One region of the Brevibacillus sp. BC25 genome, then DNA from elsewhere that is predicted to be linked to it. Evidence: predicted binding sites of a transcription regulator. Region 1 holds the regulator's gene; the other holds the start of a gene.
What was found. The regulator CtsR, encoded in region 1, represses protease genes until heat stress. The targets are predictions, from matches to a motif close to ATGGTCAATAAAGGTCAAACA.
Positions count from the first base shown of each region.

Region 2: clpP (ATP-dependent Clp endopeptidase proteolytic subunit ClpP) is a predicted target of CtsR. The motif match lies at 2,423-2,443, and genes of this name have one in related genera.

Region 1 is NZ_AKIX01000007.1:15-15,131, forward strand. Features, by position in the region: gene PMI05_RS01125 (UDP-N-acetylglucosamine--LPS N-acetylglucosamine transferase) at 252-1,373, shown strand; gene PMI05_RS01130 (HAD hydrolase-like protein) at 1,403-2,089, shown strand; gene PMI05_RS01135 (CtsR family transcriptional regulator) at 2,279-2,743, shown strand; gene PMI05_RS01140 (UvrB/UvrC motif-containing protein) at 2,760-3,278, shown strand; gene PMI05_RS01145 (protein arginine kinase) at 3,298-4,371, shown strand; gene PMI05_RS01150 (ATP-dependent Clp protease ATP-binding subunit) at 4,438-6,888, shown strand; gene radA (DNA repair protein RadA) at 6,995-8,362, shown strand; gene disA (DNA integrity scanning diadenylate cyclase DisA) at 8,371-9,447, shown strand; gene pssA (CDP-diacylglycerol--serine O-phosphatidyltransferase) at 9,562-10,290, shown strand; gene PMI05_RS01170 (hypothetical protein) at 10,386-10,781, opposite strand; gene PMI05_RS01175 (PIN/TRAM domain-containing protein) at 11,069-12,157, shown strand; gene ispD (2-C-methyl-D-erythritol 4-phosphate cytidylyltransferase) at 12,185-12,871, shown strand; gene ispF (2-C-methyl-D-erythritol 2,4-cyclodiphosphate synthase) at 12,875-13,348, shown strand; gene gltX (glutamate--tRNA ligase) at 13,436-14,902, shown strand; T-box leader at 14,930-15,117, shown strand, end outside.
Region 2 is NZ_AKIX01000044.1:59,017-74,133, reverse strand. Features, by position in the region: partial or broken gene lonB (ATP-dependent protease LonB) at 1-332, opposite strand, end outside; gene clpX (ATP-dependent protease ATP-binding subunit ClpX) at 530-1,795, opposite strand; gene clpP (ATP-dependent Clp endopeptidase proteolytic subunit ClpP) at 1,816-2,397, opposite strand; gene tig (trigger factor) at 2,529-3,821, opposite strand; gene PMI05_RS13445 (metallophosphoesterase family protein) at 3,947-4,486, opposite strand; gene PMI05_RS13440 (XTP/dITP diphosphatase) at 4,517-5,110, opposite strand; gene rph (ribonuclease PH) at 5,103-5,864, opposite strand; gene PMI05_RS13430 (GerMN domain-containing protein) at 6,069-7,121, opposite strand; gene racE (glutamate racemase) at 7,218-8,030, opposite strand; gene PMI05_RS13420 (superoxide dismutase) at 8,201-9,232, shown strand; gene PMI05_RS30040 (peptidylprolyl isomerase) at 9,311-10,417, opposite strand; gene PMI05_RS13410 (Gmad2 immunoglobulin-like domain-containing protein) at 10,656-11,405, shown strand; gene PMI05_RS13405 (sigma-70 family RNA polymerase sigma factor) at 11,509-12,027, shown strand; gene PMI05_RS13400 (DUF4179 domain-containing protein) at 12,020-12,952, shown strand; gene PMI05_RS31640 (hypothetical protein) at 13,108-13,242, shown strand; gene tnpB (IS200/IS605 family element RNA-guided endonuclease TnpB) at 13,322-14,413, opposite strand; gene tnpA (IS200/IS605 family transposase) at 14,416-14,826, opposite strand; partial or broken gene PMI05_RS13385 (GNAT family N-acetyltransferase) at 14,998-15,117, shown strand, end outside.

The DNA of each region.
Region 1 (15,117 bases):
AGGACTTATCCACACACTTAGCAATCATGCGTATTCAGTTTTCAGGGAATGAAACCAACCTCTTTACCCCAGAATGGGTAAGGAGGTTTTTCGTTTTTATAGCAAAAAGACAAACTCGCGATTATTTTGTCGATAAGTTAGGCCGAATGACCGACAAGTTCCCTCTTGCAGACGGGTCTTGGGGTAGACTAACATGAGAAGGTACCTGATCCAGGCGTTGGAGTAGGCGAGGTTATGAAGGAGAATCGTTCATGAAAAAAATTCTAATCTTTTCCGCTTCCATCGGTAACGGACACAACCAGGCAGCGCGGGCCATGCAAGAAAGCTTGGCTGAGAGTGGTTGCACATCAATGATCATCGATACGTTGGAATATATTAGCCCCACCTTTCACAAGATTTTGCTGGAAAGCTATATGAATCTGTTAAGGCTGTCACCCAAGATGTGGGGCAGAATTTACCATAATACAGAAAAAACCCGTTTCTTCGATATGAATGTGCTGATGAATAAGTTATTGGCAAACAAACTGAAAAAGCTGATCAACAGTGTACAGCCTGATGCCTTTATTGCTACGCATCCGTTTGCAAGCTGTATGCTCTCCGTACTGAAAGGGAGAAATGATTGGAAGGAACCAATCTATACAATTATTACTGACTATACCATCCATCCTTCATGGATTAATCACCATATCAATTATTACTTCATCGGCCATGAACAACTGTATTACCTGTTAGACGTTTATCGACAGGACCATCAAAAATTCATTCCGATGGGCATTCCCATCATGAAAAAATTCAGTTTGCCATTGGAACCCGAACTGATTCGGGGAAAGCTTGGTCTTGCTCCTGGACAAAAGAGCATTATTCTTTCAGGGGGCGGATTGGGTCTTGGTTCGATGGAAAAGGTATTAGATGGGCTAGAAGAGATTAACATTCCTCTGAAAACCTTTGTGTTAACAGGGACAAACGACAAGCTGTACAATAAAGTGATAAATCGTACGTATCGCCATGAAGTCGTTCCACTAAAATTCATCAATAACTTCCACGAATACTTGGAGACGGCTGATTTAATTGTCACCAAATCAGGCGGACTTACATCAGCTGAAGTAATGAGTAAACGGGTACCCATGATTGTTTACAACCCTCTGCCTGGACAGGAAGAGAGGAACAGCCACTTTTTGCTCAATAATGGATGTGCGGTACATGCGAATCTGTCAGAGCAATTGATTTACTTTATCGATGAACTATTGCATAGCCCGTCCAAGGTGGATTATATGCGTAGAATGGGACAGAAAATCTCGAAGCCAGATGCTGCACAACGAATTACCGAGTTCATCATGGATGATATGAATATGTTGCCAGGAGAAGTAGAATAGCTGCCTAGCCAGATAAAATGGAGGAACCCATGACTGTACCATTCGCCATATTATTTGATATGGATGGCACGTTACTGCAAACAGAAAAGCTGTCGACCCCCGCATTTATTCGAACGTTTGACCAGCTTCGTCAAAAAGGACTATGGCAAGGGGAAACCCCTGACGAACGTGAACTGATCAATGTACTGGGAATGACGATCGAGCAGATCTGGGACAAATTACTGCCGGGTGCGAGTGAGGAAGCCATTCGCTCAGCCGACGCCTTCTTGCTAGACAATGAAATCCAGTTACTCAAAGAAAGAGTGACCGAGCTATATCCGGATGTAAAATCAACCTTGGAAACGCTGCGTGAGAAAGGATTTGCTTTGTTTGTAGCAAGCAATGGGCAGGAAGAGTATATCGATGCCATTTGTCAGGAATACGAGTTAAAGCCGCTGATGACCGATCTGTACTCAGCTGGCCGTTTCCGTACGCATTCCAAAAATGACCTGGTTGCAAAATTGTTGTCTGATTACAAAATCGAGCAGGCCATCATGGTAGGAGATCGTCACTCCGACGTGGAAGCTGGCAAGACAAACGGTTTATTTACCATTGGATGCGACTTTGGTTTCGCGAGACCAGGCGAGCTTGATAGGGCAGATGTCATCATCACCAGCTTCTCTCAGCTACTGAATCATTTGCCAGCAATCGACACCAATACACAAGAACAAACATAAACCATTCCTCAGTGAGTGGTTTTTTTGTTGATCATGTCCAAGTTTCAAGCGACCCTCTTTTGCCCACACTAGAATGTGTAAGGGACACTTGCGGGCACGCATTAAACCCATTATAATTAACGTCAAAGATAGTCAAAGTCAATTAGGTAACCTCATAAGAACATACACAGAGGAATAGGAGGCGATGACTTGCGTAACATCTCGGACATCATTGAACATCACTTGAAAGGCATCATTACAAACAGTCCCAATGGATCGATCGAGATTCAGCGTAGTGAGCTTGCCGACCATTTTCAATGTGTGCCGTCTCAGATCAATTACGTCATCAATACGCGCTTTACCGTTCAAAAAGGATACATTGTAGAGAGTAAGCGCGGGGGCGGCGGGTATATTCGCATACGCAAGGTGCAGATTGTCAGTAAAGCGCGCTTGCAGGAATTGCTAACAGAAGAACTAATTGGTGAGAGCATCAGTCAGAGCGTGGGAAATGCGATCGTAGAAAGACTATTTGAGGAAGGATTAGTCAACATCAGAGAAGCAACCTTGATGAAAATCGCTACCTCGCGAAACGTATTGACGCTAGAAGCTGAATTGCGGGATCGTTTGCGGGCAAATATTTTAAAGCAGATGATCGCAGCAATCTTGTTGAAGTAAAAGGAGGTATGCTGTTATGAACTGTGAGGAATGCGGAAAACGACCGGCGACACTTCATTTGACGAAAATCGTCAATGGCGAAAAAACCGAATACCATATTTGCGAGCAGTGTGCTCATGAAAAAGGGGACGTCTTTACCGGCTTTCACAACTTCAGCATCAACAATCTCCTGTCAGGACTTTTAAAATTTGATCCCATGCAAAAGAATGGACGCGAAACGGCAACAAATAAGCCGCTTCAATGCGAAACATGTGGACTCACATATTCTCAATTTAGTAAAAGCGGCCGATTTGGCTGTAGTGATTGCTACACCTTTTTGGGTGATCGACTGGACCCCCTTTTCCGCCGAATTCATGGAAACACACAGCATAGTGGAAAAGTACCAGAGCGGACCGGTGGCAAACTGAAGATCCGCAAAGAGCTGGAGCAACTAAAGCAAGCGCTGCAAAGTCATGTCGCCAGTGAAGAGTTCGAGAAGGCAGCAGAAATGCGCGATCGAATTCGAGCATTGGAACAAAAAATGGCCCAATCGTAGCAAAGGAGGTTAGCTGGTTATGTCCCAAAAGCAGTTTATGCAAAACCCGTGGAGCAATTGGATGAAAGGAGAAGGTCCTGATTCCGACATTGTCATTAGTACACGGCTGCGTATCGCCCGTAACCTGCGCCAGCACCCCTTTCCGTTATTGGCAACGGACTCGCAGGGCGAGGAAGTCGTCAGAAAGGTAACGGAAGTAAGCGATTCGGAGGCAATGCGCAAAAGGCATCAGCTTCAGGTCATCCATATGGACCAAATTAATCCGTTAGAAAAAAGGGTGCTCGTAGAAAAGCATCTGATTAGCCCTCATCTGGCAGAGGAGTCTCGCAAAGGTGCGGTATTACTTCGTGAAGATGAGTCTGTCAGCATTATGGTTAATGAAGAAGACCACATTCGAATACAGGTACTATTACCCGGGTTTTGTTTGAACGAGGCATGGGAAATAGGTACGAAGATAGACGACATTTTTGAGAAAAGCTTGAACTACGCTTTCGACGAAACACGAGGATATCTTACAAGCTGCCCAACCAATGTGGGTACGGGAATTCGTGCATCTGTGATGCTGCACTTGCCAGCTCTGGTGATGACGCAGCAGATCAGCAGAATTTTACAGGCAATTAATCAAGTTGGTCTAGTCGTTAGAGGAATTTATGGAGAGGGCAGCGAAGCTCTAGGGAATCTTTTTCAGTTATCCAATCAGGTCACACTGGGTATGTCTGAGTCGGATATCCTTTCCAATCTCTACGGTGTAGCCAGACAAATTATTGAGCAAGAGCGTGTGGCACGTACTTATTTGCTGGAGCATACGCGGGTTTCTTTGGAGGATCGAATTTTTCGGTCGTATGGCATCTTGATGTACGCTCGCACGGTAGAGTCCAAGGAAGCGGCTCAACGTCTGTCCGATGTACGTCTGGGGATTGATCTAGGCATCATTCCGAATGTATCTCCGCTCGTCCTAAACGAATTGTTGGTCACGACACAGCCAGGGTTTTTACAGCACCACGCTGGACAAAAGCTCACTCCGGACCAACGCGACGAAAGAAGGGCAAGGTTGATCCGCGAACGTTTGAGCCTAGTAGAACCACAAGAATAATTGTAATGGTATCACGCAATTGTTAACCATATAGAGAAAAAACAGGGTTATACGGAGGTGTACGATATGATGTTTGGACGTTTTACAGAACGAGCACAAAAAGTACTGGCGCTTGCCCTGGAAGAGGCGGTTCGTCTCGGACACAAAGATATTGGGACAGAGCATGTGCTACTGGGACTCATTCGAGAAGGCGAAGGGATTGCGGCGAAGGCACTGCAATCACTTGGGCTTGGCCTCGATAAAATCCAGAGTGAAGTGGAGTCGTTAATCGGGCGAGGAACAGAGCAGTCCGGTAGTAATTACACACCAAACTATACACCTCGCGCCAAAAAGGTTATTGAACTTTCGATGGACGAAGCCCGCAAGCTGGGTCATACCTATGTCGGGACTGAACATATTCTGCTTGGCTTGATCCGTGAAGGAGAAGGCATTGCTGCGAGAATCATGAACAATTTGGGCGTTAGCCTGAATAAGGCACGTCAACAGGTACTCCAGCTTCTTGGTAGCTCGGAAATGATGGCATCTCATCAACCGTCTGGAGGGAACCCAGCGGCCAATACGCCGACACTGGACGGCTTGGCAAGGGATCTGACTGCAATCGCTCGTGATGGCGGGCTGGACCCTGTCATCGGTCGCCAAAAAGAAATCGAGCGTGTGATCCAAGTACTTAGCAGACGCACCAAGAACAACCCTGTTTTGATTGGGGAGCCTGGCGTCGGGAAAACAGCTATCGCAGAAGGTCTTGCCCAAAAAATCGTGAACAACGAGATTCCGGAGACCCTTCGTGATAAACGAGTCATGACACTGGATATGGGAACCGTTGTTGCGGGAACCAAATATCGCGGTGAGTTCGAAGATCGTCTGAAAAAAATCATGGACGAAATTCGCCAAGCAGGAAACATCATCCTGTTTATTGATGAGCTGCACACCCTGATTGGTGCAGGTGGAGCAGAAGGCGCAATTGATGCCTCCAACATTTTGAAGCCTGCTCTGGCACGTGGCGAGCTACAGTGCGTAGGTGCCACAACGTTGGATGAATATCGCAAGTACATCGAAAAAGACGCGGCACTGGAGCGTCGTTTCCAACCGATTCAGGTTGATGAACCGACAGCAGAGGATGCTATTCGTATCTTGCATGGCCTTCGTGATCGTTACGAAGCCCACCATCGTGTCAAAATTACTGATGAAGCAATCGAGCAGGCAGTAAAACTGTCTGACCGCTATATTACGGAACGTTTCCTGCCTGACAAGGCCATCGACTTGGTCGACGAGGCGGCATCCAAAGTTCGCTTGCAATCCTTTACGGTTCCACCAAACCTCAAAGAACTGGAGGGACGTCTGGAAGAGGTGCGCAAGGAAAAAGACGCTGCCGTGCAATCACAAGAGTTCGAGGAAGCAGCAGCACTTCGCGATCAGGAGCAAAAACTGCGTGAAGAACTGGATAAAACGAAAAAAGACTGGAAAGAACGCCAAGGTCAGCTGAACATGGAGGTTACGCCGGAAGACATCGCACAAGTAGTGGCGAGCTGGACGGGTATTCCTGTGTTGAAGCTGAAGGAAGAAGAAACAGAGCGCTTGCTGAAGATGGAAGAAATTTTGCACGATCGCGTCATTGGTCAAGATGAAGCAGTCAAATCCATCTCGCGTGCGATTCGCCGTGCCCGTGCTGGTCTGAAAGACCCAAAACGCCCGATCGGCTCGTTTATCTTCCTGGGACCTACTGGTGTGGGTAAAACTGAATTGGCTCGTGCCGTGGCAGAGACGCTTTTCGGTGACGAGGATGCAATGATTCGTGTAGATATGTCCGAGTACATGGAGAAGCATTCCACCGCCCGTCTGGTAGGTGCCCCTCCTGGCTACGTAGGCTTTGACGAAGGCGGTCAGCTGACCGAAAAAGTGCGTCGCAAGCCTTACTCCGTCATTTTGCTGGACGAAATCGAGAAAGCTCACCCAGACGTATTCAACATCCTCTTACAAGTATTGGATGATGGTCGTCTGACAGACTCCAAGGGACGTACCGTTGATTTCCGAAATACAGTTGTCATCATGACTTCCAACGTTGGAGCCAACATGATCAAGAAAAATACAACGCTCGGCTTCACGACCAACGATTCGGAAAGAAAGTATCAGGATATGAAAGACAAAGTCATGGATGAGCTGAAGAAAAGCTTCCGTCCTGAGTTCCTGAACCGTATCGATGAAGTCATCGTGTTCCACTCCTTGGAGCAAGAGCACATCGAGCAAATCGTATCTCTCATGACAGATGAGCTGCGTAAACGTTTGAAAGAGCAAGACATTGATTTCCAATTGACCGAAGAAGCCAAGAAAGTATTGGCAAAAGAAGGTTTTGATCCGGCTTATGGTGCACGTCCTCTGCGTCGTGCTATCCAGCGCCACATCGAGGATAATTTGTCCGAGGAATTGCTCAAGGGCACGATCAGTAAAGGCGATACCGTCAATATCGAAGCCGAAGAAGGCAAGCTGGTTGTCAAGCGCCTCGAAAAAACGAAATCATAAGCTGGGTTGAAACGTAATAGAATGCCTCCTGATTCGGGAGGTATTCTTTTTTTGGGTGCGTAATTATGATAAAAGTAGAGAAAGAAATCCAAGTGAGGGTGCGACTATGTCAAAGTATAAAACGAAATACGCGTGTCAAGAATGTGGCTATGAATCGCCAAAATGGATGGGAAAATGTCCGGGATGCAGCAGTTGGAACACCTTGGTGGAGGAAGTGACGGTAAAAAATGCACATCGTCACGAAGGGATGAGCGGCGGCCAGCGCCAATCTGCGATTCCATTGACCCAGGTAGCCAGTGAAGAAGAGCCACGCATGGATACGACAATCGGAGAATTGAATCGTGTACTTGGTGGAGGACTTGTTCCGGGCTCACTCATTTTGGTTGGGGGAGACCCCGGAATTGGAAAATCGACATTGCTTTTGCAAACATCTTTTGCCTTGGCTCATCAAGGGGCAAAGGTTCTCTATGTATCTGGAGAGGAGTCGGCAAAGCAAATCAAAATTCGCGCGGATCGACTCCATTTGCAAACGCCGCCGATGTTTGTATTGGCAGAAAATGATTTGGATTTGATCGAACAGCATATTAATCAAGTAGACCCGGATGTGCTAATTATTGACTCGATCCAGACCGTGTTTCACCCAACGATCCAATCGGCTGCTGGAAGTGTCGCCCAAGTGCGGGAGGCGACTGCCCGATTGATGCGGATTGCAAAAGGGAAAGGGATTGGTACCTTCATTGTCGGTCACGTTACCAAGGAAGGTTCCATCGCTGGTCCGCGTATGCTTGAGCATATGGTGGATGCTGTTCTTTATTTTGAAGGGGAGCGCCACAATACGTTTCGAATTTTGCGCGCCGTCAAAAACCGTTTTGGTTCGACAAACGAAATCGGTATTTTCGAGATGAAGGATCGCGGTTTGGAGGAGGTGGCGAATCCATCTGAGATATTTTTGGCAGAGCGTCCATTTGGTGTTGCGGGTTCGACAGTCGTAGCCAGTATGGAGGGCACACGTCCCGTCTTGGTTGAGCTGCAAGCTCTCGTTGCCCCGACCAGCTTTGTAACCCCGCGGAGAACGGCAACAGGGGTCGATCATCAGCGTGTGGGGATGATCATGGCAGTGTTGGAAAAGCGCATGGGCATGATGCTGCAAAATCAGGATGCTTATGTAAACGTAGCAGGTGGGGTCAGATTGGATGAGCCAGCGGTTGATTTGGCAATTGCCGTAAGCATTGCAAGCAGTTTCCGTGACCACGCTACCAATCCGCATGATGTCGTTATCGGAGAAATTGGTTTGACTGGTGAGGTGCGCGGTGTCTCACGTATTGAGCAACGAGTACGAGAAGCACATAAGTTAGGCTTTAAGCGTGTCATCATCCCGGAGAAAAACATCCGTGGTCTGGATGCGCCAGCAGACATTCAAGTAATTGGTGTGAGCAATATTGCCGATGCGTTGAACGAGGTGATAAGGAGGTAGGAGTGGGCATGCAGGGGAACATCAAAAGAGCTCCGCAAATCGGTGATGTGCTTCGTCTCGTGGCACCCGGCACACAGCTTCGTGAAGGGTTGGAAAATGTTTTACGGGCCAAAACCGGGGGCTTGATCGTCATTGGGTGCGGTCCAGAGATGAAGACGATTGTCGATGGCGGTTTTTCCATCAATTGTGATTTTTCTCCTGCCCATTTGTATGAATTAGCGAAGATGGATGGGGCGATTATAGTAAGTGAAGACGCAAAACGCATCCTGTACGCGAATACGCAAATCTTCCCACCCTCCTCAATCCCTACGAGCGAGACGGGGACACGGCATCGTACAGCGCAACGGACAGCCATTCAAACGAATCATCTGGTCATTGCTATCTCGCAGCGCCGCAATGTGATCACGCTGTACCAGGGGAATTTCCGGTATGTCTTAAGCGAAATCAGCGTCATTTTGGCCAAGGCGAATCAGGCTGTATCTACGCTTGAGAAATACAAGGCCGTGCTTGATCAAACTTTGACGAATCTCGGTGCGTTAGAATTTGAGGAGCTCGTTACGTTACACGAAGTTGCCTCGGTTTTGCAACGGATTGAGATGGTGTTACGTATTAAGACTGAGGTCTCCAAATACATATGTGAGCTAGGGGTAGAAGGAAGGCTCGTCAGTATGCAGTTGGAGGAACTGGTTTCAAACATTGAGGAAGAGGCCCATATGTTTATTCGGGATTATTCCAGAGATGCATCCTATTCACCTGATCTCGTGCTGCGGGACATGAAAAAATTGAACTCGGAGGAAATGCTGGAGCTCACTTCTTTTTTGCGAACGCTGGGGTATTCCTCAAATGTCAGTATGCTGGATGAATCCGTTTCCCCTAGAGGGTATCGGATCCTGTACAAGATACGGCGTCTGCCCGTTACGATCATCTCAAATCTGGTAGAGCATTTTCATCATCTGCCGCGAATCATGATGGCAACCATCCAGGAATTAGACGAAGTAGAAGGCATTGGCGAGGTCCGAGCGAGAGCCATTAAAGAGGGGCTGAAACGGATTCAAGAACAAGTGTTCATTGACAGACACATTTAAAGTAGAATAGGATAAAGGCATTATTTGTATTCAACATTTGCCTAGGGGACTTGGATAATAACAAGGTCGACAGGATAACCTGCTCCTTACGCAAAAGAAATCAGGAGGTAGTCTATGTTCGTGAAATCGTTACCGAACATACTAACCGTAAGCAATTTGTTTCTGGGAGTTTTAGCAATTATTCTTGCGTTTCGAGGCGATCAATACGTCGAATATGCAGCGATCACAGTGATCATTGGTATGCTGGCAGACGGGCTGGATGGACGTGTAGCTCGTATGCTGAATGCCCAAAGTGAGTTCGGGAAGGAATTGGATTCCCTTTCTGACGTCATTACATTTGGGATTGCACCAGCGTTCATCATGTATGTTGTCGTCTTGCAACACTTTGATTTGCTTGGGATTCTCATTACAGCCATTTTTCCGATCTGTGGTGCGCTGCGTTTGGCGCGTTTTAACGTACAGGCCGGGGTTCCGGGGTATTTCATCGGTTTGCCGATTACGGCAGCGGGGGGCGTACTGGCTACGCTCGCACTCTATCACCAAGTTTTCACTCCGGTATTGCTTGCCGTAAGTATGTTGCTTCTTGCCTTTTTGATGGTATCAAAGGTCAAGTATCCTAACTTTAAAAAAGTGGGGATTCCAAAGTCTGCTTACTGGATCACACCCATTATCATTGCGATTGTGGTTGTTGTAGCGATTAAGTATCCGCAGCAATTTCCAAAAATCGTCTTCCTGCCACTTGCTTTTTATGCACTGTACGGAATAAAAAAAAACGTTGACTTTCTCGTCAAAAAATTACGTAAGCGTAAAAACAAAGAGAAAGAATCCGTTCCGTTCGAATAGTTACGGCATAAAAAAACCCACACTTCAATGTGCGGGTTTTTCTTTTTTGTATGCAACTTTTTTTAGGGTTCATTCGTAATACGAGTAACGGACTTTTAAGACAGATTGAAGACACCCAAAGTATTCAGTCGGTTGGATTCTTTCTGAAGCACATCTTCTAGCTTAATGTCAGTAATATTGCACAAGGCAGTGAGGTAAAAGAGGTTTTTGCCAAGCTCAGCAGTAACTACATCGCGACAATGCTCGCACAGCGGACCGTTAAAGTGGGTGTCCAAATGGGACTTGTTGTCCTCCAGATTCTTGTTCGAATCGTACGTCTGTTTTTTGGCAACCACTTCGACACAGCCGCATTCGGTGATGGCTTTTGTCAGTGAACGGTTAATACGGGATGCCGTTTCCTGAACTTTGGACATGACGTCCAGTACGCTACGATGTCTGATCAAAAGCTCGGATACTTGCGTTTGAAAGTCGTCTATGTTTCGATTGTCCATCTGGGTTCACCTCTGCTTTAGGCTGTTGGTATCGTCATAATTTTCTCTCTTTACGATACTGACATTATAAGAAGGGAGCCAGCTCCCTGTCAATTTATCATCGAAGGAAACGAGTGTTCCCGGGTTGACGAGAAAATGACAACTATGTTAAAATTTTTGGCTATTTGACATGGCAAAATCTTTTTTGCTATAGTGAGGGAAAGTAAAATGAAGCGTTATAATGATTTGGAAAAAAATAGGGTTTTACTCTTAGGCTTCTGTCTATATTAGTAAAAGGAGGTGAAGGCATGTTACGCCGAGTAGGAAAATTCATTTTTGTTTTGATTGGTGGCGGATTAGGGTATCGGTTTGGTGACGAATTGTTCTCGTTGCTCGATCCACTGTTAAACTTTGGTGTAGTAGCCGGATCGCAATATATTGGAGCTGTACTAGGTGCCATCTTGTTTTTCTTTTTAGCGAATTGGGTTGTGGATTATGTTCTGCGCATCGTTCGATGGGGTGAAGAGACACTCGTCAAAATGCCGGTTGTCGATGTGATGTTCGGAGCGATGGGGTTGATTAGTGGTCTTATTGTTGCATTCTTATTATTCCTGCCCATCAGTAAAATTCCGATTCCATATGTAGGAGATCTTTTGCCGTTAATTGTTTCCGGGTTGCTTGGTTATTTGGGCTTCCAGGTAGGGTTTCGCAAGCGGGACGAGATTATGTCGGTATTTTCGATTGGACGTAAGGATAAGAAAAAGGACAGCGCAACAACTGCCGTTAACTTGGAAAATAAAATTCTCGATACCAGTGTCATCATTGACGGACGCATCGCAGATATTTGCCGTACCGGCTTTCTGGAAGGGGTACTGGTCATTCCGGGATTTGTGCTAGAGGAGCTGCAGCATATCGCCGATTCCTCCGATGTACTGAAGAGAAACCGCGGTCGTCGTGGTCTGGATATCTTGAACAAGATTCAAAAAGAAATGAAGGTAAAGGTCCAGATTTGGGAAGGCGATTTTGAAGAAGTGTCCGAGGTGGACAGCAAGCTTATCAAGCTCGCAAAGCTCATTAGCGGAAAGGTCGTAACAAACGACTTTAACCTGAATAAGGTATGTGAGCTGCAAGGTGTTGCAGTCTTGAACATCAATGATTTGGCGAATGCAGTCAAGCCCGTAGTTTTACCTGGAGAAGAGATGAACGTTCAAGTCATCAAGGATGGGAAAGAGCACGGTCAGGGTGTCGCTTATCTGGACGATGGCACGATGATTGTTGTAGAGGGCGGACGAGAGTACATCGGAAACGACGTCGATGTCCTCGTAACGAGTGTGCTGCAAACTTCAGCAGGACGTATGATCTTCGCCAAACCAAAGTTACTTGAACGAGCGTTATAGAAAAGACAACAGGAGAGGGATGAATCAGTGAGTACGGGTGTCGTGATCGTTGCAGCCGGTTCGGGTAAACGAATGGGTGGACAACGAAACAAGTTGTGGTTACCACTTGCGGGCGAGCCGATCTTGGCTCATACGGTACGTCTTTTTGCTACTCATCCCGACATTGATGAAGTTGTGCTAGTGGTGAGTGAAGCAGACCACGCAGAAGTAACGACCTTGATCTCGGCTGAAAAGCTGACGGCTGTGGTTACTCTTGGTGGGGCAGAGCGACAAGACAGTGTGAGAAATGGCTTGGCATCACTATCCGCAAATTGCGATTACGTACTGGTTCACGATGCAGCCCGTCCTTTCGTCACTCGCAAACAGATCAGTGACATGATCAAACAGGTGCAACAAGATCAGGCAACGATCATGGCAGTACCTGTCAAAGATACGATTAAAGTGGTGGGGGAAAAAGGACTTGTAGAGTCAACCCCGGCACGGGAAAGCTTGTGGGCGGTTCAAACCCCACAAGCTTTTCGTATGTCTTTATTGCGAGAGGCACATGAGGCAGCGGAGGCAGCGAGGAAGCTGGGTACGGATGATGCGATGCTGGTTGAGTGGCTGGGTCATCCGGTATCGATTCTTCACGGAAGCTATGAGAACATTAAGATTACTACGCCAGACGATCTGTGGTTTGGTGAAGAGATATTGCGGAAACGAAAGGGAGAGTAGCTCATGCGTATTGGACAAGGTTTTGACGTGCATCAGTTAGTAGAGGGGCGTCCATGCATTATCGGAGGCGTCACCATCCCGTATGAAAAAGGCTTGCTAGGGCATTCTGACGCGGATGTTCTTCTCCATGCGATTAGTGATGCGATTCTTGGAGCGATTGGTGAAGGGGATATTGGCCGGCATTTCCCAGATACAGACCCGGCTTTTAAGGATGCGGATAGCGTAAAGCTGTTGGAGCATGTATGGAAGTTGGTTCGGGAGCACGGCTACCGCTTAGGAAACGTGGATGCAACGATCATTGCCCAAGCGCCGAAAATGGCGCCGTACATCCCGCAAATGTGTGAAGTCATTGCACGCGTGCTGGAAGCAGACGATCTCTCGCAAGTGAATGTGAAGGCGACGACATCGGAGAAACTTGGTTTTACAGGCAGAGGAGAAGGAATCGCTGCCCAGGCAGTATGCTTGCTTGTCAAGTAGAAGGGCAAGGTGTAACATAAAGCCTTAGATACGTTTTTACTTAGGTCAAGGTTATAGCCTTTTACATTTATAAGGATGGTGCTACCAATGGCGAAAGAAATTCGCACTCGTTATGCGCCGAGTCCTACGGGGCATTTACACATCGGCGGTGCGCGAACAGCGCTCTTCAATTATCTTTTTGCGAAACATCATGGTGGTTCGTTCATCGTTCGGATTGAAGATACGGACCAAACACGCAATAAGGAAAATGCGGACGAAGAACAAATGAAAAACCTGAAATGGCTCGGCGTAACATGGGAAGAAGGTACAGACGTTGGTGGACCATATGGACCGTACCGTCAAACAGAGCGCCTGGACATTTATCGGAAATATATCGATCAACTGCTGGCAGAAGGCAAAGCGTACTACTGCTACGCGACAAAAGAAGAGCTGGATGCAGAACGTGAAGAACAGCTCGCGCGTGGAGAAACACCACGCATTCTGGAAAAGCACCGCCATGTAACGGACGAGCAGCGTGCTCAGTACGAAGCAGAAGGACGAGTGCCATCCATTCACTTCCTCGTTCAGGATGATCGCGAGTATGTTGTGAACGACCTGATTCGTGGCCAAGTAACATTCAACTCCAACGAGATGGGCGATTTCGTTATTTGTCGTCCAGATGGAATTCCTACATACAACTTCGCCGTTGTAGTGGACGACTATTTGATGAAAATTAGCCACGTCATTCGTGGAGAAGAGCATCTGTCCAACTCGCCTCGTCAATTGATGATTTATGAAGCGTTTGGGTGGGAAGCGCCTGACTTTGCTCACTTGGCACTGATCCTCAACCAAGATGGCAAAAAGATGTCCAAGCGCGACGAGAGCATTCTTCAGTTCATTGAACAGTATCGTGACCTCGGCTTCTTGCCAGAAGCAATCGTGAACTTCCTTGTTCTTTTGGGATGGTCTCCAGGTGGCGAAGAAGAGATTTTCTTAATGGAAGATCTGATCAAGCTGTTCTCAATGGACCGCGTGAACAAGTCGCCAGCTGTGTTTGATGCAACGAAGATGAACTGGATGAACAACTTCTATTTGAAGCGCCAACCGCTAGATATGATCACAGATATGTGTATCCCGCATCTGCAAAAAGCTGGCTTCATCGAAGAGAATCTGTCTGCTGAGAAGGGCGAATGGGTTCGCAGTATCGTAGGCTTGTACCAAGAGCAAATGTCCTACTGTGCGCAAATCGTTCCGTTGGCAGCTCTTTTCTTCCTCGACGAAGTGGTGTACGATGAAGAAGCAACTTTGGTGCTGAAAGAACCACAATTGCCGGAAGTGCTTGCTTCCTTTGTGAAACACCTTTCTGCCCATGATGCATATAATGTGGATGTTATTAAAGCGGTACTCAAAGACGTGCAAAAGGAAACGGGTCACAAAGGCAAGGCATTGTTCATGCCGGTCCGCGTAGGAGCAACTGGTCAGGCGCATGGTCGCGATCTGGCGGAGACGTTGTATCTGCTTGGACGCGACAAGGTGATTGCACGTGCAGAGCAAGTAATTGCAAACGGTCAGTAAGTATTGGCTGGTTTTCTTTTATAAATAATGAATGCAACGATCAGGAGAAGTACAACAGTCTGCACATCTACAGAGAGGATGGATAGGTGAGAGCCATCTGGTGTGCCCTGTATGGAAATGCCCCTGTGAGCAATGAGCTGAACCTATCTTTTTGAAAAGATATCAGTAGGCGCCATCGGCTTCCCGCCGTTATCGGGATATGAGCGAGATTTGCT
Region 2 (15,117 bases), on a different contig from region 1:
ACGACCCTAGCCGCTGCGGTCTTGCCTACACCAGGTGGTCCATAAATAATGACATGTTGTGGGTTGGGACCACACAAAGCGGCGCGCAACGCACGAAGCCCATCTTCTTGTCCTACAATTTCTTCCAAAGTAGCTGGTCTCGTTCTCTCTGACAGAGGTTCTGTCAATGCAACCATTCTCATTTTACGTATGGAATCAAGATCCTTGCGCGATTCCTTTTCGGTTGAGGTTTTCGTGTTTCTCTGCGCTCGCAGCAAGTTCCAAAAGTAGGTGCCGATCACGATACCAACAACCACTTCAATGACAGCAATGACCAATGTCGTATAGTCCATATGCAGTCCCTCCCATGCGTCTTCGCTTGCGGTCAACTTTTGTCCCCCAAAGAGGAGGGAACACGTTCATGACCGTTTTGTGCATATGTAAAGCTTCTCTTGAACGATATCAAGTAGTATTGCCCCGCAAGCGTAGACGTAAACCAACAACAAAAAAACCACCTCGCTTATCACGAGATGGTTTGTGTAGACAATGCTTATGCTGTTTCTTCGTGCAATTCCTGGCCTTCTTTGGTCAACAGTTGTGGCTTCACTTTATCGCGAACCGTTTCTTCGGTAATCACGCACTTGTTGACGTCTTCTCTGGAAGGAAGTTCATACATCATGTCGAGCATGATTTGTTCGATAATCGCACGCAGTCCGCGCGCACCAGTGTTGCGCTTAATCGCTTCTTTGGCGATTTGCATGAGCGCACCGTTATCGAACTCCAGCTCAACACCGTCGAGACTCAGCAGTTTTTGGTACTGTTTCACCAAAGAGTTTTTCGGCTCTGTCAGGATACGCACGAGCGTCTCCTCATCCAGCGGCTCCAAGGTAGCAAGCACTGGCAAACGACCGACGAACTCCGGAATCAGACCAAATTTCAGCAGATCTTCCGGCAAAATGTATTTCAGGTATTCTCCGGCTTTCAGATCGCCTTTTACGCCATCTCCGAAGTCTGCACCAAAACCGATGACTTTTTTACCCAAACGACGCTTGATAATCTGCTCGACGCCATCAAATGCACCACCGCAGATGAACAAAATGTTAGAAGTGTCGATTTGGATAAACTCTTGGTGAGGATGCTTGCGTCCGCCTTGTGGTGGAACACTCGCAACAGTACCCTCCAAAATTTTCAAAAGCGCTTGTTGAACGCCTTCACCAGATACATCACGCGTGATGGATGGGTTTTCCGATTTACGGGCTACCTTATCAATCTCGTCAATGTAAATGATTCCTTTTTCAGCCTTCTCAACATCATAGTCAGCAGCCTGGATGAGCTTGAGCAAGATGTTTTCAACGTCTTCACCCACATAGCCTGCTTCTGTCAGAGAAGTTGCGTCCGCAATCGCGAAAGGTACATTCAGAATGCGCGCCAATGTTTGCGCGAGCAACGTTTTCCCGCTACCAGTCGGACCGATCAGCATGATGTTGGATTTTTGCAGCTCCACATCCTCGATCTTCGCCCCGGAATTAATCCGTTTGTAGTGGTTGTACACCGCTACAGACAAGGACTTCTTCGCCATATCTTGACCGATGACATAGTCGTCCAAGATTTTGCGAATTTCCACTGGCTTTGGAATTTCTTTCATATCGATTTCTTCTTCAGTGCCCAGTTCTTCCTGTACAATTTCATTGCACAGTTCGATACATTCGTCACAAATGTAAACACCAGGACCAGCTACCAGCTTGCGCACCTGTTCCTGGGACTTGCCGCAGAAGGAACACTTCAGTTGGCCTTTGTCGTCGTTAAACTTAAACATGCGCTTCACCTCACAACGGGTCAGTTTTTGCGTTCGATAATAGAGTCAATCAATCCGTAGGCCTTTGCTTCTTCTGCACTCATGAAATTGTCGCGGTCTGTATCTTGCTCTACGCGTTCATAAGGCTGACCTGTCCGCTCAGACAAAATCTCATTCAGCTGGCGCTTCGTTTTCATAATCCATTCCGCATGAATGCGGATGTCTTCTGCTTGCCCACGCACACCACCGAGCGGTTGGTGAATCATTACTTCGGCATTTGGCAGAGCGAAGCGCTTGCCTTTTGCACCAGCAGCCAACAGGAATGCACCCATGCTGGCAGCCATGCCCACACAAATCGTGGACACATCCGGTTTGATGTACTGCATGGTGTCATAGATGGCCATTCCTGCTGTAACAGAACCACCTGGAGAGTTTATGTATAGCGATATGTCTTTGTCCGGATCTTCTGCCTGCAAGAAAAGCAGCTGAGCGACAACCAGATTGGCGATTTCATCATCAATCTCGGTGCCCAAGAGAATAATCCGGTCTTTCAGGAGGCGCGAGTAAATATCGTAAGAGCGCTCTCCCCTGCTTGTTTGCTCGATGACCATAGGGATTAGCATTATGTATTTTCCTCCTTTGCCGAAAAAAGTCAATGGTGGAAAAACAAGGCACGATACACTCGTGCCTTGTGGTCTTGACAGCCAGCATCAGGGTTAGCCTGCCCACTGACCAATCATGCGTTCTTCTAAGCTTATGCTGTTACTTTGCTTTCTGCAACCAGCAAATCTACTGTTTTGCGAGTTTGCACATCGCGGTACAGAGCAACCATGCCATCTTGTGCAGAGAAGATTTTGCGCAGCTCATCAGCTGGGCGGCCGTATACGCCAGCCAGTTTATCCAGTTCTGCGTTTACGTCTTCTTCTGTTGCTTCGATGTTTTCTGCTTTGCCGATTGCTTCCAAAGTCAAGGAAGTGCGAACGCGGGATGTTGCATCTGCACGCAATTGATCACGCAGTTGGCTCTCATCCATGCCGGAGAACTGGTAGTACAGTTCCAGAGTCATGCCTTGGTATTGCAGACGTTGACCAAATTCATTTACCATTTGATCCAATTCATGCTCAACCATTACTGCTGGCAGATCGATCTCAGCGCTTTCAGCTGCTTTCAGAACGAGCTGCTCACGAACATATTGATCTTTTTCTTGCGCTGTTTTTTCTTCGAGTTTTTTCTTGGTGTCTGCTTTCAGCTCTTCCAGCGTGTCGAACTCGCTCACGTCTTTGGCAAACTCATCATCCAAAGTAGGCAGGTTTTTGCGCTTCAGGCTGTTCAGCTTCACTTGGAATACCGCTTCTTTACCAGCGAGGTTAGGAGAGTGGTACTCTTCAGGGAAAGTTACGGTAATTTCTTTTTCTTCGCCGATGTTCAAACCAGCCAGTTGCTCTTCGAACCCTGCGATGAAAGTACCGGAACCCAGTTCCAGAGAGTAATCTTCCGCTTTACCGCCTTCAAAAGCTACTCCGTCTTGGAAGCCTTCGAAATCGATTACAGCGATATCGCCTGTTTGTGCGGCACCCTCTTCTACTGCTACGAGCTCAGCATGACGCTCTTGCATGCGCTTCAGTTCAGCGTCAACGCTCTCTTCTGTTACAGAGAAGTCTTTTTCTTCGATGGACAGACCTTTGTAGTCGCCCAGCTTCACTTCAGGCTTCACAGTTACAGTCGCTTTGAAGATCAGGTTTTTCCCTTGTTCCATTTGCGTTACGTCTACTTCTGGACGATCTACTGGCTCGATACCAGCTTCACGAACAGCTTGTCCGTATGCAGTTGGAAGCAGAATGTCAAGAGCGTCTTGGTACAAAGATTCTACACCAAAACGGGATTCGAACATTTTGCGTGGTACTTTTCCTTTACGGAATCCTGGAACTTGAACTTTTTGAACCACTTTTTTAAACGCTTGATCCAATGCTGCGTCTACTTGCGTAGCATCTACTTCAATCGTCAGGACTCCCTGGTTATTCTCTACCTTTTCCCAATTTGCTGCCACGTAAACTTCCCCTCCTAAATCGAATCAACAGAACATCGCCAGCCGCGCCATGGTATCTTCGCAGGCTCGGATGATAATATTCTAGCCATTATAACCATTCTAGTATAGCACAAATCTTTTAGTTTTCAAGAAGACCTCATTGGTCGACGAACAGAATAGTTCCCTCCCAATTGTGAAACCCGGTTGCCTAAATGATCATAAAACGCCACGGATATGTAAACTTCTGTCGGGCTCGTTCCTGTCTCTTCTAAAAGAGCATATGTCGGTACGTGAAAACCGCGCGGCATTTGCAGGCTGCCCGGATTCAGAAACAAGATGTCTCTCTCTACACCACAGACAGGTACATGAGAGTGACCGAAAACCACTACATTTGCTCCGACCTCTTCTGCACGGTAATGAAGGCGCAGAAGAGAGCCTTTCACTCCGAAAAGATGCCCGTGCGTTTGCAGGATGTGAAGTTCGCGCCATTCGGTCTCTTGTTCAGTCGGCACCTCTTGTGTCGAATCGCAATTGCCTCGGACAAGCGTCATGTTGGAAAACGGCTCGCGCTGATGGTCGACACAAAAATCGCCACAATGCAAAATTTTTTCGACATGATGTCGGTTGACGACCTGGCTTACTTCCCGAACCAAGCCGTGGCTATCGCTCATGATGAGAATTCCCATCACGCCTCACTCTCCTGTTTTCTCTCTTGTCTACTTGATGATTTCAAGCAGTTGCTGCATGGCACGAGCGCGGTGGCTGATCTGGTTCTTTTCTTCTGGCATGAGTTCGGCCATCATTTTGTCCATCGATGGGATGTAGAATACCGGATCATATCCGAAGCCGTTTGTCCCTTTTGGCTCACGCGCGATCACACCCTCACAAGCGCCAGTGGAAATGATTGGATCTTCGCCTGGAATCACCAACGCCAACGTGCATCGGAAGCGAGCTGTGCGTTCCTGTGTCGACACTTCTTCCAGCTCTTTCAACAATTTACGCCAATTCTGCTCGTCTGTTGCATCTTCCCCAGCGAAGCGTGCGGAGTAAACTCCAGGGCGTCCTTCCAGCGCATCTACTTCCAGACCTGAATCGTCACCGAGAGCTGGCATGTTCAAGTATGTAGAGATTTCGATTGCTTTTTTCAGCGCATTTCCTTCGAAGGTGTCCTTGTCTTCTACTACCTCAGGCACACCGTCAAATTCAGCGAGGCTAATTCCTTCCCAGCCTGCCTCTGCGAACAGCCTGTTGAATTCTTTCACTTTTCCTTGGTTACGTGTTGCGAGAACAACTTTTTTCCGATTAGGCATGACTTTCCTCCGCTACTGATTGTACAAAAGAGAGCGAAACATCAGCGAGCGCCTCTTTTTGACTGTTAATCAAGTTGTCAATGCCGACTTTTGCAAGGGCAATCATTTCTTGTAGCTGTTCAGGAGAAAACGGGGCATCCTCCCCTGTTCCTTGCAGCTCGACAAACTTTCCTTTTCCCGTCATGACGACATTCATGTCGACAATCGCTGTAGAATCTTCTTTGTAGTTGAGATCGAGCACGGCTTCCTCGCCAACTACCCCTACAGAGGTCGCTGCCAGGAAATCGTTGAGCGGCAGCTGTTTCCAGGTGCCACTATCTACCAATTTTTGCATCGCGTCTACCATTGCCACGAAGGCTCCGGTAATCGAAGCTGTCCGTGTACCTCCGTCTGCCTGGATGACATCGCAATCCAACCAAATAGTGCGTTCACCCATTGCTTCAAGGTTCACGACGGAGCGCAGAGCACGTCCGATCAGACGCTGAATCTCCATTGTGCGTCCACCGACTTTTCCTTTGGACGACTCACGCGCGTTGCGAGTCGCTGTTGCTCGGGGAAGCATGGAATACTCGGCTGTGATCCAGCCCTTCCCGCCACCACGCATAAAAGGCGGTACCCGGTCCTCCAAAGTCGCCGTACAAATCACCTTTGTGTCTCCGACTTCAATCAGGCACGATCCTTCTGCGTGTTTAATGTAATTGCGCGTAATGGTTACAGGGCGCAATTGATCATGGGCACGGCCATCCACTCTCATTCCAAGTTCCTCCTAAATCGCTTTGTTACACTCCGCTCATTATACCAGAGGCGGGAAACGATCTGCCACTGCACAAACGCCTCTTCCTTATTTACGTTAATTGCAAATATTCTTGTCACTTCCTCCATGCTACCAGCAGCTACGCTTGCAGCAAACAATTGGCGAACAAAAACCACGCTCGTTAATACGGGCGTGGCTCGTTCATTACATCTGTATGGGATTGAGTTGAACCGGGCGGCTAACTGGCTTGGTGAACTCGCCACTAGCTAGCGGTTTTCCTTCCACTAGCAGCTGCACTTGCTTGGCTCCTGTCGTTTCTGTCAATGACAAGACGAGCGATTGCAGGGCTTCTGGGCTCGCTTCCTTGCCATCGTCATACTTGAGGATGTCACTGCTCAAATTGACCGTCACCAAATCTTTTTCCTGCTTCACATTCAGAACACGTGTCGTACGCAGCAAGGAACTAAAGAGCTGAGATCCTTGTTTCGGTCCTTTGATCAACTCTTCAACGGTTGCCTTGGCGATGTCAGCCGTTTCAGGAACCAGGCGAGTGACTGGGACATAATACGTACGTGTATCATCCAGCTGTCCTTGGAAATAAACCGTTACGCTGGAGGTATCTCCTGGTACCGCCCCATCGCCCAGTTCGAGATTGACTCCTTGATTCCGGTCTAATAGCGTAATGGGTGTTTTGGCTGCTGGCATTTCCGTCAACGGCGTTCCATTCACCCAAATTTGCACAGTCTTGACGCTGCTAAACTCCGTCAACGCCCGGGTGACTGCATCGACAATTTTCTTCTCGTCTTTCTCCTCGTACGTTTTGAAGTCTTTGGAAAAATCGACAGTGGCTACGCCGTTTTTGATGACAAGTCCTTTTACTTCTGTCCCTTTCGGCAAGACAGCGGAGAAGCCACCCTGGAGCATGCTCTCTACCGGACCACCTTTTACCATGTAGCTCAATACTTGTTTGGCAGGACCTTCTGATTTCGGAAGAGTCATCGAGACAGGAACGATATATCCGTTAGCATCCTGCAAGTACACCATTCTCTCTCCAGTCTCCTGAACGACCGGTTGTGCCCCTTCTTTTGCAGCATCCGGGGACGGCATGCCGTTTGGCAAATCCACTGATACCTCTGACTGTGGCGGTGCATCAATACTAATCGTTTCCTTTTCCGGGCCAAAGAGACCGCAGCCCGACAAAAGCACTGCGCTAACCCCCAGCACGGCCGTCATTTTCCCGATGTGCCTTATCTTCATTTCCCCAGCCTCCTCCAGACACTTTGTACTACCATGTATACGAGCTAGGCTTGGGTTTATGCGTTGAAAGTTTGTCTCAGCAGACAAGGTCTTCCATCAGGGCTGGATGGATTTTTCCAATGAGTTGTGCTGGACGTTCACTTTGCAATCCAGCCACTCTTCTGCAATGGTCCGGAATTTGTGGGCGTCCCCACTCGTCACAAACAGATGATCCGGGCGCTCTATTTGCTTGCTTTCGGCGTCCGTCGCAATTTGCAGGGACAATTCTCGCGCTGTCTCTTCTGCGGAGTTAATCAAGCGTACTCGATCTCCCATCACTTCCGAAATGACTGGTGCTAGCAACGGATAGTGTGTACAGCCCAAAATTAACGTGTCCAAATCTTCGTGCAAGAACGGGGCGAGCGTTTCTTTCACGACTCTTCTTGCTTCCTCCGAGTTCGCCATGTGGCTCTCCACCAGTGGCACAAATGCGGGACAAGCCATGCCAGCGACGTACAAATCCGGTTGAATCCGTAAAAGCGCACGCTCATACGCCTTGGTACGTATGGTCGTTTCCGTCCCGATGACACCGACCCTTCCGTTTTTCGTCACTTGAACAGCCGCACGTGCGCCTGGTTCAATCACCCCAATGACAGGCAGCGGCAAATCCTCCATCGCTTCCTCCAGCACGACGGCAGTCGCAGTATTACAGGCGATCACCAATGCTTTTAACGGTGTACGCATCACATAATCGATCATTTGAAAACTGTAGGTACGAATCTCTTCCGGCGATTTGGAGCCATACGGACAGCGGGCATTATCGCCTACATAAACAATCCGTTCTTCGGGTAGCTGACGCATGACTTCCTTCGCAACAGTTAATCCTCCCACTCCTGAATCAATAACGGCAATCGCTCGTTCTCTACTCATGCTAATGTGTCTCCCCTGTTGAAATGAATATAGTACAGCATACCACTCAAACATTTGTGCTACTACCATATGCCGAGATGAAATTTCTTGTACTCCGCAAATGTCGCACCTTCTCTAGGCGCCTTTCATAATGTGGGGAGAGATGATGTGCCCACGAGGAGGAGAATCTTTTGGTAGAAGAAGCCAAGAATTTGCTGGACTGGAGCCAATGGGGCCGACAATGGATCGAGCATTTGCGAAGACATAAGACCCTCAACCGAGAACTCGAACGGCATCTGCACAAATTCGAAGAATCATTTACATTGATCGGAAGGGAAGCATCCAAGCTTGGTTCAACACAAGAAAGCGAAGAACTCCCTGTTCTCATCACTCGCGCAGAACAGGTGCAGGAGCAATTCCATCACTTTTTACGACTGGCTCAGTTGAGTGAAGATGAGGATCTGGCAGGAGAAGTGACCGAGCCTGTTCAGGAATTAATGAATGCACAGCCAGCGGTGGCGGAAGAAGTACAAGTGCCTGTAGTGCCAGAACCCGTTTCCTATCCCGGTGCACGCGAGCCAGTCCGTGCAGCACGCCCCGTGGCTGTCGGCCGGCATACCCTCCCCCCGCTCCCTTATGCCTACAACGCTTTGGAGCCATACATCGATGAAGCTACCATGCAAATCCATCACAACAAACTGCACCAAAAGTATGTAGACGATCTCAATACAGCAGAACGGAAGCTAGCAGAGGCGCGAGAAAGTGGCAACTTCGATCTCATACGCCATTGGGAACGCGAGCTAGCCTTTAATGGGGCCGGTCATTACTTGCATACTATCTTTTGGCCATCCATGAGTCCAAATGGGGGTAGCACTCCATCTGGTGATCTTGCAGCGGCAATCAATCGGTATTTCGGTTCGTATGACGCCTTTAAGAGACAATTTAGTCAGGCGGCAGAAAAGGTAGAAGGTCCTGGGTGGGCGATCCTCGTTTGGTCCCCGCGAGCACATCATCTGGAGATTCTTACAGCCGAAAAGCACCAGAACTTGTCACAATGGGATGTGATTCCGCTACTGGCCCTGGACGTATGGGAGCATGCCTATTTCCTGGCGTATCAAAACCAGCGAGACAAGTATGTAGAGAACTGGTGGAATATCGTCAACTGGCCATATGTGGAAGAGCGATTCGAAAAAGCACGAAAACTGCGTTGGGAACCATATTGAATTGTATCTCCTCTTCATTGACAAACCCCCTCGTCATCCCAAATGACAGGAATGAGAGGGGGTTTTTGCTGGCGAAACTTACTCGTTATACGGGACAAATTCGATCTTTTGCACCTTGATCGGATTTTGGATGGGCTTCGCATTCTCATCTGTTTTCTGAGCAGCGATCTTGTCTACCACTTCCATCCCGGCAAATACATGACCAAAAACAGTGTGGCGATTGTCGAGGTAAGCTCGTCCGCCAATTTCTTTATACTTCGCTTCTGCATTCAACGGCAGCGCCGACAAATCGAGATACTCCTGATCTACCTTGGGGCTTTGTACAATGTAGAAATGGGTGCTGTTCGTATTAGGTCCAGCGTTCCCCATACTGAGCGCTCCTCTGAAGTTGAACAGATCCCGGCTAAACTCGTCCTCAAACGACTCGCCGTATATACTCGGCAGCTCCTTGCCATCCGGCCCTTTCAAATCTCCCGCCTGAATCATGAAATCGTTGATCACACGGTGAAAAATCATATTGTTGTACTGCCCATTTTTCGCCAGTGTCTTAAAGTTTTCCACTGCTTTTGGAGCTTTGTTCGGGAACAGTCTCAGCTTGATCACACCTGAATCAGTCGTGATCACACATATTTCTTCGCCTTTGCGTGGCTTCTCCAACTGAAACAGCTTCACATCTGACACATCGATGCCAGAGTCCTGCCAAATGACGCCCCACGCCTTCCAGTTCACCGGGTCTGTCCCGAGTCTAGCCAAGCCGAGATAATCCGTTTTTTCAATAGCCTTGTTATCTGCGGTATACCCGACGTATTTGAATTTCACAATCGCGCGGTAGTTATTATAAGCGTCCTCCTTCGTGACGGTGTACAGCTTGTCTACTTTTGCTTCGATCACCTGAATGTTTTTGTATTGCGCCAATCCTTCCATATAGGTTTTCATCGCAAAATTCGTCAAGGAATCATCTGCTACCAGCTTTGCTACCTCAGCAGGATTAGATCGTTGCTTCACCAAGGACGCTATGTAATCATTCACTTCCTGCTTATCTCCCCCATGCGGGCGGAACTGGTTGACCTGAACTTCGTTACGATAATCATGAATAGCATTTGCAGCAGCATGTTGGACAAAGGTCGGACTCAGTAACGGGATCGCAATACTTGCAACGACTGCCAGAGAAACGAGTTTTTTCATTTTTTCCGCCCCCACTAATTAGAAGATTGTTCCATAAAAACAGTATAGCCCAATCTATGAATCTACGTCTGAAATATTTTAAAAATTCTGCTAAATCATACGAAAAAACCCCATTTTTTCCGTAAAATCTCTTGCGTCTTTTTGCGTCCCTCCCCCGTCTAACCCATGTAAACTTCATGAAGCTACAACAAAAAAACAATCAATTACGGCATTCTGCCATATAAGGGAGAGACACACCATGAATAAAAAAACCATCACTGTATTTGCTGCTTCTATTTTGACTTGCACTGTTTTTGCCGGAGCTCTCGGCACTACTTGGGCTAACCAGACGACTACCCCAGTAGCCACGCAGCAAGAAACAAAAGCAAACGAAGCTGCCAAGCAAACTATGTTCCGGAATATCAAACTAGCGGAGCCTGCTCTCCTGTACACCTTAAAAGGAGAAGCAAGTGTTTTTGAAGCAACGTACCAATACGCAGTCAAGCAAGGGAAGCACGTCTTGGCAAAAGGGTTTGGCACAGCTTCAAATGGTGGTCCGGAATGGGGAACTTTTGCGCAAACGATTAAGATCCCAACAAGTGAGCTGATCGGAAACGAGCCATTGATCCTCGAGATGTTTGAAATCAACCAAGAGAACGGTGCGATCATCAACAAGCTTTCCATCCCATTAGATAGCTCCGATCAAGTAAAAAACACCAAAGTATTTCGTAACCTGAAGCTTGCGGCACCGTCTGTCGTGTATACCGTATCCGGCGAAGCTAGCGTTTTCGAAGGCACCTATCAATATGCCGTGAAGCAAGGCGAACAAATAGTTGCCAAAGGCTTTGGTACAGCATCGAAAGGTGGCCCGGAGTGGGGTGAATTCTCACAGGAAATTGTCATCCCACTGAGCAATTTGTCTAAAAATAAACCAAGCACCCTCGAACTGTTTGAAATCGATCAAGAAAGCGGCGAAATGAAAAATAAAATGGTTCTTCCATTGAAGTAAGGAAAGAAGGATCTACGCTCCCGCAGTGTGTCTAGCGCTGCGGGATTATTTTCGAGAAGAAAGGAAGAACCTAACGCATTCAGTAAGGAGGGTGTGCAGCATCGTGAATCAAACTGAACTGGCGCAAAGAGCCATTTCCGGTGATGAAGACAGCTTTACGCTTCTGATCCAAGAGAGTAGAGAAAAAATATATCGAATGGCTTTTACTTATGTACGAAACAAAGAAGACGCTCTGGAAATCGTGCAGGAAACTGTCTACCGCGCCTTTATCTCCATACACAAATTGAAGCATCCGCAATACTTTCAAACATGGCTGACCAAAATCGCCGTCAACTGCGCCTTGGATCACATACGCAAAGCAAAAAAAGTCGTTTATATGGATAAAGAGCATGAAGGCAGCTACGAGCAAAAACCGCGGGAAGATGTCATCGACTTGCATGATGCGTTGGGCCAACTTGATGAAAAATCCCGAACTGTCATTATGCTGAGATATTTCGAAGACATGCCCATCAAGGACATTGCCGATGTGCTAGACATACCCCTCAGTTCCGTAAAGTCGATCATTTACCGCGGACTGGAGAAATTGAAAGTGAACATTGGGGAGCGTGAATCTCTTGGATAAAAAGCTGGACGATTATAAACAAGCCTATCACGATATTGAAATTCCCGAAGAGTTGGCGGCAGTCACCGAGCAAGCCATCGAACGTGGGAAGCTTCATCGAAAACGTGCGAAAGCAAGAACGCGTTGGATGAAGCACGCTGGCGTAAGCGCAGCCGCTGTCTTTGTTCTTTTCACGGTCAGCGTAAACACGATGCCCGCTTTTGCAAGTGCTTTGGAAAACGTACCCGGTCTGAGCAAGCTAGTGAAAATATTGCAATTCAATAAAGGCAGTGCAGGCGGCGGTACTCCTCAGGATGCCGTAGATGTTAGCTTCATTACGGTACAGAAGCAAGGAGATCAGGAAAACATCATCTTGAACTTTACCCAGGATAATGAGGTACAGCAGAACGCCAGCTCCTTCCACGTGAGTTTTACTGAATATCCGAATACGATGTCGTTTGCTGTTGGTGGTGCAAGAAGATTTTCGGCTGTCAAAGATTTCGAGACATTGAAGCAAAGTCCGTATATCGAAGATGCCTACGAGATTATTTCGTTGGATGATTCGCTTGTGCGATTTAATGTGACCTTTAAGGAAGCGATTACTTATGAGGTGAAAGAGTATAAGGAACCGGCACAGGTTGTGATTACGATTTCGCCAAAAGAAGTGTCGCCAGAAAAGCAGCAGCCTGTGTACTCGGTGCGCACCGCTTCCATGCCGTATGGAGAGACGCTCGGGGCTATGGAGGAATCTCTGTTGGTCGCGGACAATATGCGGGTTTTGAAGGACAAGCAAGGTGGATACTTTGTCGAAGCCGGGTATTATCGGACGGAAGCTGAGGCTCATGGGAAGATGAAGCAGTTAAGAGATGAGTTTGGGGTTGTAGAGCCGTTATTTGTGGAGAAGAGAGGGTATTTGGAGGTGCCTGGAGGGATTGTGGCGAGGTAGGGTTCCCCTCCGCTTCCCTCCTATCAATCGTCAAATTTATTCTGGGAGGATAGAAAAGCTGTGAACATGATTGGAAAGTTCCTAGCGACTCTATATAATAAGCTCTCAAGAGCGCTCTTGCATTTGTTTTTTAGTTTGAATCGGGAGGTTTCTTGATGAATACCAAAACTGCTGTTTATGAAGCCAGCTATCGTGATCAATTGGTAGATATTTGGTATCGTGCTGTTTGCCGTACTCATCATTTTTTGACGAAAGAGGATATTGAGTTTTTTGACACTCCCCATGCCTAAAGGCGGGGGATTCTTGGGTAGTCACTCTAACGGAGTGAATTTTACCAAGCTATCCCTGTGTGTCCCACAGTTTAGTTGACTACCCCAACAATCGAAGTCCTTCTTGCTCAATATTGATAGCAGCGTTTTGGTCACGATCATGTTGTACGCCACAGTGCGGGCATATCCAACTGCGCAAGTTGAGACTTTTCACTGCTTTGTTGCGGTATCCACAGTTTGGAGTTGAGCAGAGCTGGCTTGAAGGAAATTGTTTTCCAACAATTGAGATCCTTCTTCCATACCATTCTGCCTTATACTCCAGCATCGTACGAAACATCGACCACGAAGCATCTGCAATGGATTTGGCTAACTTGTGATTTTTGACCATATTTTCCACTTGTAAGTCCTCCAAACAGATCACTTGGCTTTCGTGGATCAGCTTGGTTGGCAGCTTATGTAGGAAATCGTTACGGGTGTTTGCAATTTTTTCGTGGAGTCGAGCTACTTTGGTACGCGCCTTGTTCCGGTTGTTGCTGCCTTTTTGTCTACGAGATTGAATCCGTTGCCACTTCACCAGTAGTTTTTCATACTTGCGATAGTATTTGGGATTGGCCACCTTCTCACCAGTAGAGAGAATGGCGAAATCCTTGATCCCAAGGTCAATTCCAACTGTCTGTTCTACTTTTGGGAGTAATTTACTCTCTGTTTCACACAATACTGACACAAAGTATTTACCTGAAGGATTACATCTAATCGTAGCCGATAGGATTCGTCCTTCCACTTCTCTGGATTTAGCAAACGATACCCATCCCAGCTTAGGAAGTTTGATGCGATTCCGTTCTATTTTGATGCTCATCTTGCATGTATAGGATTGCTTTGGGTTCTTCTTGCTCTTGAATTTGGGATAGCCTTTTTTCTCTTTGAAAAACTTTTTGTATGAGGAATCCAAATCTTTTAAGGTTGATTGCAGGGCAGTGGAGTCCACTTCTTTCAACCATTCGAATTCTTTTTTTAGTTGCGTTAGCAAAGCAGAACAGTCGTTGTAATTCAGCGTTTTGTTTTCTTGTTCGTAAGCATCTTTTCGTTTCGCAAGAAAGTGATTGAATACAAAGCGAGTACATCCAATTGTCTTGTTGATGAGTGTTGCTTGTTCTTTGTTTGGATACAAACGGAATTTGTAGGCTCTATGCAAGTTCAATCATTCCTTTCTTTTTGAGACTCCATGTATTTCTGAATCACATCGAGTTGCACCGTGCCAACCGTTGCAACAAAGTAGGAGTTTGTCCATAGCGAGGGAAGTCTGCTTTTGAGATGTTTAAATTCCATCCGCAACACTCTGGATGTATAGCCCTTCAAATGTTTTACGACTCGGTGGATTCCGAATTGCGGATCGCATTTGATGACCAAATGAACATGATCAGGCAAGATTTCCATTTCAACAACTTCCACACGTAGTTCCACTGCCTTTTCAAGAAACAACTCTTTTAATCGAATGTCTACTGGCTCTTTCAAAACCTTTTTACGATACTTCGGACAAAAAACAACGTGATATTTACAGTCAAATACGACATTGTGGTTACTTTCCACTGATCTATTCAAAACCATCACCTATGGTTAATTATACCACTTCGTTAGATAGAGAAGACATATCTAACAGGAGATCGACAAAAAAAGAACTATTTTTGTTTGCTCTTAGCACCCCCTACAGGGGATGCAGAGCAAAGTGCCTTATATCCCCATAGCTAAAGCAAGGGGGTTTCCGGCACGAGTGATAAAAACATGGTAAAAAATGAAGCACTATCTGCCGTTGAAGTATGGATGGAACTAAACGAAAAGAAAGAGCCTGTAGGCTTTATTGGCCTTGATGGAACGAAAATCGAAATGCTGTTCGTTGAT